DNA from 2 places in the Streptomyces canarius genome. Region 2 is predicted to be linked to the other one. Evidence: riboswitches for the same ligand, from Rfam matches in the RefSeq annotation. Region 2 holds a riboswitch; the other holds the start of a gene.
What was found. Region 2 has a riboswitch for glycine ahead of gcvT (glycine cleavage system aminomethyltransferase GcvT). Riboswitches for the same ligand answer to the same signal wherever they lie in the genome.

Region 1: linked by a shared signal. The riboswitch ahead of gcvP (aminomethyl-transferring glycine dehydrogenase) and the one ahead of gcvT (glycine cleavage system aminomethyltransferase GcvT) in region 2 are both predicted to bind glycine.

Annotation. Positions count from the first base shown of each region.
Region 1 covers NZ_BMVN01000080.1:9,532-12,932, reverse strand. Annotated here, with positions in the region: gene gcvP (aminomethyl-transferring glycine dehydrogenase) at 1-1,745, opposite strand, end outside; glycine riboswitch at 1,920-2,015, opposite strand; gene IE294_RS43250 (PRC-barrel domain-containing protein) at 2,135-2,506, shown strand; gene IE294_RS43245 (DNA polymerase IV) at 2,428-3,401, opposite strand, start outside.
Region 2 covers NZ_BMVN01000036.1:51,014-54,414, forward strand. Annotated here, with positions in the region: gene IE294_RS34710 (enhanced serine sensitivity protein SseB) at 1-640, opposite strand, end outside; gene IE294_RS34715 (AAA family ATPase) at 707-1,375, opposite strand; glycine riboswitch at 1,555-1,650, shown strand; glycine riboswitch at 1,651-1,763, shown strand; gene gcvT (glycine cleavage system aminomethyltransferase GcvT) at 1,806-2,924, shown strand; gene gcvH (glycine cleavage system protein GcvH) at 3,063-3,401, shown strand, end outside.

The DNA.
Region 1 (3,401 bases), on a different contig from region 2:
AGCAGACCGGCCAGCTCGCCCTGGGAGCCGGCGTTCGGCTGGAGGGAGACCTTGTCGTAGCCGGTGACCTCGGCGAGGCGGTCCTCCAGCTCGTGGATGAGCGCGAGGTAGCCCTGGGCCTGCTCGACGGGTGCGAAGGGGTGCAGCTGCCCGAACTCGGGCCAGGTGACCGGCTCCATCTCGGTGGTCGCGTTGAGCTTCATGGTGCAGGAGCCCAGCGGGATCATGCCGCGGTCCAGCGCGTAGTCGCGGTCGGCCAGCTTGCGCAGGTAGCGCAGCATCGCGGTCTCGGAGCGGTGCTGGTGGAAGACCGGGTGGGTGAGGTAGGCGTCGGTGCGCAGCAGCGCCTCGGGCAGGGTGTCCTCGGCGCTCTCGTCCAGCGCCTCGATGTCGCCCTCGACACCGAAGGCGGCGAAGACGGCGTCCAGCTGGGCCCGGTCGGTGGTCTCGTCGCAGGCCGCCGAGACGTGGTCGGCGTCGACGAGACGCAGGTTGACCCCGTTCTCCCGGGCGGCGGCGACGATCGCGGCGGCCTTGCCGGGCACGCGCGCGGTGAGCGTGTCGAAGTACGCGCCGTGGACGATCTCCACGCCACCGGCCTTCAGCCCCTCGGCGAGGATCGTGGCGTACCGGTGCGTGCGCCGGGCGATGGTCCGCAGGCCCTCCGGCCCGTGGTAGACGGCGTACATGCCGGCCATCACGGCGAGCAGCACCTGGGCGGTGCAGATGTTGCTGGTGGCCTTCTCGCGGCGGATGTGCTGCTCACGGGTCTGGAGCGCCAGGCGGTAGGCCTTGTTGCCGTCGACGTCGACGGAGACGCCGACGAGCCGGCCGGGGAGGCTGCGCGCGAACTTCTCGCGTACGGCCATGTAGCCGGCGTGCGGGCCGCCGAAGCCCATCGGCACACCGAAGCGCTGGGTCGTGCCGACGGCGATGTCCGCCCCGAGCTCGCCCGGCGACGTCAGCAGGGTCAGCGCGAGCAGATCGGCGGCGACCGTGACCAGGGCGCCCAGCTCGTGCGCCTGGTCGATGACGGGCTTGACGTCCCGTACGGCACCCGAGGCGCCCGGGTACTGGATCAGCACGCCGCTGATCTCGCGCTCGGCGATGTCCGCCGGGATGCCGTCGCCGAGGTCGGCGACGACGACCTCGACGCCGGTCGGCTCGGCGCGGGTCTCGATCACGGCGATGGTCTGCGGCAGCGCGTCCGCGTCGACCAGGAACAGGCCCCTCTTGTTCTTGCCCATGCGCAGGGACAGCGCCATGGCCTCGGCGGCGGCGGTGCCCTCGTCCAGCAGGGAGGCGCCGGAGGTGGGCAGGCCGGTCAGCTCGGCGACCATCGTCTGGAAGTTCAGCAGGGCCTCCAGGCGGCCCTGGGAGATCTCCGGCTGGTACGGCGTGTAGGCCGTGTACCAGGCCGGGTTCTCCATGACGTTGCGCAGGACGACGGGAGGCGTGAAGGTGCCGTAGTAGCCCAGGCCGATCATGGAGCCGAGGACCTGGTTGCGGTCGGCGAGCGAGCGCAGCTCGGCGAGCACCTCGGCCTCGGTGCGGGCGCCCGGCAGGTCCAGGGCATCGGCGTTCTTGATCACATCCGGCACCGCGGCGGCGGTCAGCTCGTCGAGCGAGCCGTACCCGACCTGCGCGAGCATCTTGGCCCGCGCCTCCTGGTCGGGCCCGATGTGGCGCTGCTCGAACGGGGTGCCCGCTTCGAGTTCGGAGAGCGGAATGCGATGGGCGGTCATTGCGGAGGCCTCCTGGTCTGACGCGACCTGCGAGGGGCACCACGGCGCGGGCACCCCGACGGCCTCCCCCTCTGTCATCACGACCTGAGAGCTTCACCGGACGCCCGTGGGCACCGGCTTTCCCCGTCGGTGAGAGCGGAAGCCGTCGACATCCGCCCTGCTTTCCAGAGTGACCTCGTCCGTGCGGTACGTGAGCCTGAGAGATTCCGGGGAGGATTTGCTCCTTCGGCGCCTCCGACGGTGGTCGGAGGACTCTCCCGCACGGGGTCAGCAGCCGCTGTCAGCCTACCAGCGAGGTCAACACCGGGGTCTTCGAGTGGCCGCCTCGTTGAATGTGGTCTTTTGTAGTGCTTACGGATGAGTTGCGACCACGTGGAGGGAGAGGGACCGTGCAGACCGACATCGATCCGCGCAACCTGATCGGCCGCAAGGCGTTCGACCGCAACGGCACCAAGATCGGCACCATCGACGAGGTGTACCTGGACGACGCGACCGGCGTGCCCGAATGGGCGGCCATACGCACCGGCCTGTTCTCCCGGGACGCCTTCGTGCCGCTGGAGCCCAGCGAACTCGTCGAGGGCATCCTGCACGTCCCCTTCGACCGCTCCCTCATCAAGGACGCCCCCGACTTCGGCGTGGGCCGCCACCTCTCCCCCGAACAGGAGCTCCAGCTCTACCACCACTACGGCCTCGATGTGGCCTCACCCCCCAAGGTCCCGGACCACGACTTCGGCAAGCTGGCGGGGTCGGAGGAGGCCTGAGCCGCGAGGTCCTCCGGGGGCCGGGGCGGAGCCGTGCGACGGCCACGGTCAGGCGGACCGGGACGTTCGGCCGGGCGGGAGGAATCCGGGACCAACGGCAACGGATCGGCGGACTCCAGCGCGGGATCGTCGGCGAAGAACGTCCGCACCCGCCCCGGAGAGGAGTGCGGCGTCTCGAACCGCACGGTCACCCGCCCCAGCCCGCTCCCCTGCACCCACCCGTGCCCGTGCTCCGTGTGCCGCACGTCCTGTCCGGCCCGCCACTGCCGCTCGACGGGCTCCGCCCGCTCCACGACCGCCTCCACCGCACCCTTCTCCGGCTCCTCCGCCGCCGGCACGGGCATCGCCTGCGCGAACAGGTCCTCCTGCGTGTAGTCGGCGAGCCCGGACACCCCCACCCCGAGCAGCCGCACCCCGCCCGTCGTGTCCACGGAGTCCAGCAGGCGCGCCGCCGCCTCGCGGATGACCACGGGGTCGTCCGTGGGCCCCCTGAGCGTCTCGGACCGGGTCAGGGTGGAGAAGTCGTACCGCCGCACCTTCAGCACGATGGTCCGCCCGGACAGCCCGGCCTGGCGCAGCCGCCGCACACACCGGTCGGCCAGCCGCTGCACCTCCAGACCGACCCGCAGCCGGTCGTGGATGTCCACGTCGTACGTGTCCTCCACCGACACCGACTTGGTCTCCCGCTCGGCCACCACGGGCCGCTCGTCCCGGGCCAGGGCCATGGCGTACAGCGCGTGCCCGTGCGCTTTGCCGAGCAGCCGGACCAACTCGTCCTCGCCGGCCTCCGCCAGTTCCTCCACCGTGGTGATCCCGGCCCGGCGCAGATGGTCCCCGGTGGCCGGTCCGACCCCCGGCAGGGTGCGCACCGGCATCGGCGCCAGCAGCGCCCGCT
Region 2 (3,401 bases):
TGTCGCCCTCCCACTGGGAGAGTTCCACGCCCACGAACATCACCGGGTCGGCCGTCTCGATGGCGGCCAGGCAGCGGCGGGCGGTGAGGACCACGCCGGTCTGAGCGAACTCGGCGGAGGCCGCGGAGAGGAAGTCGACCGGATCGTCCTGCCAGTCGGGCTCGAAGAGGCGGACCCGGCCGCCGGCGTTGGGCCCGTCGAGCGGGGTGCGGCCGGCGCGGCACAGCTCGGCCACGGCCTCGGGCGGCAGCGGGATGCCGACCACACCGCCCGGGTTCACCGCGATGCCCGCCTGCGGCGGCAGGCCGCGCGCGAACTCCACGGCGGGGGCGATGGTGTACGACATGTGGGGACCGGCCGCCTGGCGCAGCTGCTCCTCGGAGCTGAACACCGGGACGTACACCTGGCCGTCGATCTCCGTCGTCGGCAGGTCCAGCGGCCCGCTGTGCGGGCCACCGCCGTTGGGCAGCGGTATCCACAGGAAGCTGCGGCCGACGACCTCGATGATCCGGTCGCCCGCCGAGGCGATGCCGAGGGAGGCCGACAGCACCTCCTCCAGCTCGTTGCCGGGCCAACCGCCGTGCGGGTGGGGGTGCGCCTGTGCCGGGAAGTCCGCTGGGATGTCCGCCGGGAAGTCCATCTGCCTACCGCCTGCTGGGAACCACTGCTGTGAGCAAGAAGGCTAGCGGGTGGCTGTGACAGTGCCTCACCGAGCGAAGCCGACCCGGCTGAGGACGTCCGCCGCGTCCCGGTCCAGCAGCACCGCCGCGCCGCAGCCGGCGGGCAGTGCCCCCTTCTCCACCGCGCGCAGCAGCCGGGCGGTCGTACGCCGGTGGCGGCGGAAGGCGTAGCGGGAGACGCCCCGGCCGCGCTCGCGCTGGCCCGCCCGAGCGGTCTCGAGGCTGACGTCGAGCAGGAGCAGGTGCAGGGTGGCGCCGCGGCGCCGGGCCTCGCGGGCCAGCCAGGCACGCACCCAGGGCTGGGTGCCGCAGTCGTGCACGACGACGCCCTCGCCGGTGCGCAGGGCCCTGCGCAGTGCGGCGTAGTGGGCGAGGCGGACCAGGGGGCGGTAGAGCGCGTACGGGACGGAGCGGGGGACGCGGGCGTCCCAGCGGTCCCGGGTGTCCTGGGAGTCGACGCGGTGGCCGGTGACCGCGCGGTGCATCAGGGTGGACTTGCCGCTGCCGGGCAGACCGGTGATCACCACCAGGTCGCGGGGGCCGAAGAGCAGGGCGTGCGGGCTGCGGCCCGCGCGGTCGCGCAGGTCGCGGACGACCGGGGCGGGCCGGTCCGCGCGGCGCCCGCGGGTCAGGGCGGAGGGCTCTCCCGGCACCGCGATGCCGGCGTCGGTGGCGTAGGCCGATGTCCTGTTCACCGTGATCGTCCTCCCCAGTGGGCTCGGTCATCCCCATGCCCGCTCTATGTAAAGAGAAGGTAATGGGCAACGGTAGGAGGTTCGTGTGCGTTCTGCCACAGCTCGGTCACAAGGAGCGTGCTCTGGATGGGCGGGGAGCGGCGTGCAATGATGTGCCCGCCAACTGCATACCGGCCGCTTGAATCCGCGCGGGAGAGTTCCCAGCCCCGGGCTGGGACGCCGAAGGAGCAAGTCCCTCCCTTGAATCTCTCAGGCCCCGTTACCGCGCGGGCGAGGCACATCTGAAAAGCGGGCCGCTGTGTCAGTGGCTCCACCCAAGGTGCAAGCCCTGGTCGTCCCTGTGGCGGTCGTGGCGAACCTCTCAGGTTCCGATGACAGATGGGGAGGAACGTTCCTCGCCTGTCCGCTCGCCTTGGGAGACGACCGTCCGATGAGCAGCACTGAACTCCGCCACACCGCGCTCGATGCCGTACATCGCGCGCTCGGTGCGACGATGACCGACTTCGCGGGCTGGGACATGCCCCTGCGCTACGGCTCCGAGCGCGACGAGCACCTCGCCGTGCGGACCCGGGCCGGTCTCTTCGACCTCTCTCACATGGGTGAGATCACCGTGACCGGCGAGCAGGCCGCCGCGTTCCTGAACCACGCCCTGGTCGGCAACATCGCCTCCGTCGGTGTCGGCCGCGCCCGCTACACGATGATCTGCCGGGCCGACGGCGGCATCCTGGACGACCTGATCGTCTACCGGCTCGCCGAGACCGAGTACATGGTCGTGGCCAACGCCTCCAACGCCCAGGTGGTGCTGGACGCCCTGACCGAGCGCGCCGAGGGCTTCGACGCCGAGGTCCGGGACGACCGGGACGCCTACGCGCTGATCGCCGTGCAGGGCCCGGAGTCCCCCGGCATCCTGAAGTCCCTCACCGACGCCGACCTCGACGGCCTGAAGTACTACGCCGGCCTGCCCGGCACGGTCGCCGGCGTCCCGGCGCTGATCGCCCGCACGGGTTACACCGGCGAGGACGGCTTCGAGCTGTTCGTCAAGCCGGAGCACGCCGTCGAGCTGTGGCAGGCGCTCACCAAGGCCGGCGAGGGCGTCGGGCTCGTCCCGTGCGGACTGTCCTGCCGGGACACCCTGCGCCTGGAGGCGGGCATGCCGCTGTACGGGCACGAGCTGACCACCTCCCTCACCCCCTTCGACGCCGGGCTCGGCCGCGTGGTCAAGTTCGAGAAGGAGGGCGACTTCGTCGGGCGCGAGGCGCTCACCGAGGCCGCTGCCCGGGCCCAGGAGAACCCGCCGCGGGTCCTGGTCGGCCTGGTCGCCGAGGGCCGCCGGGTGCCGCGCGCCGGGTACGCCGTCGTCGCCGGCGGCGAGGTGATCGGCGAGGTCACCTCCGGCGCCCCCTCCCCCACCCTGGGCAAGCCGATCGCCATGGCCTACGTCGACGCGGCGCACGCGGCGCCGGGCACCGAGGGCGTCGGCGTGGACATCCGGGGCACCCACGAGCCGTACCAGGTCGTGGCACTGCCGTTCTACAAGCGCCAGAAGTAGACACCGGCCGCGGTCGCGCCCGCCTGGGGCCCCGGTCCCGTGGCCGCGGCGTGACGCTGCGCACATTCCCCCGCTCACCAGCGGTTTCCGTAGTCACCCCGTCATCAGCACTCTCGCGCGTACAGGAGAATTCAGGCCATGAGCAACCCCCAGCAGCTGCGCTACAGCAAGGAGCACGAGTGGCTGTCGGCCGCCGAGGACGGCGTCGCGACGGTCGGCATCACGGAGCACGCGGCCAACGCGCTCGGTGACGTCGTCTTCGTCCAGCTCCCCGAGGTCGGCTCCACGGTGTCCGCGGGCGAGACCTGCGGCGAGCTGGAGTCGACGAAGTCGGTGTCCGACCTGTACTCCCCGGTCACCGGTGAGGTCACCGAGGTCAACGAGGACGTCGTCAACGACCCGTCGCTGGTGAACTCCGCCCCCTTCGAGGGTGGCTGGCTGTTCAAGGTACGCGTCGCGGAGGAGCCGGCCGACCTG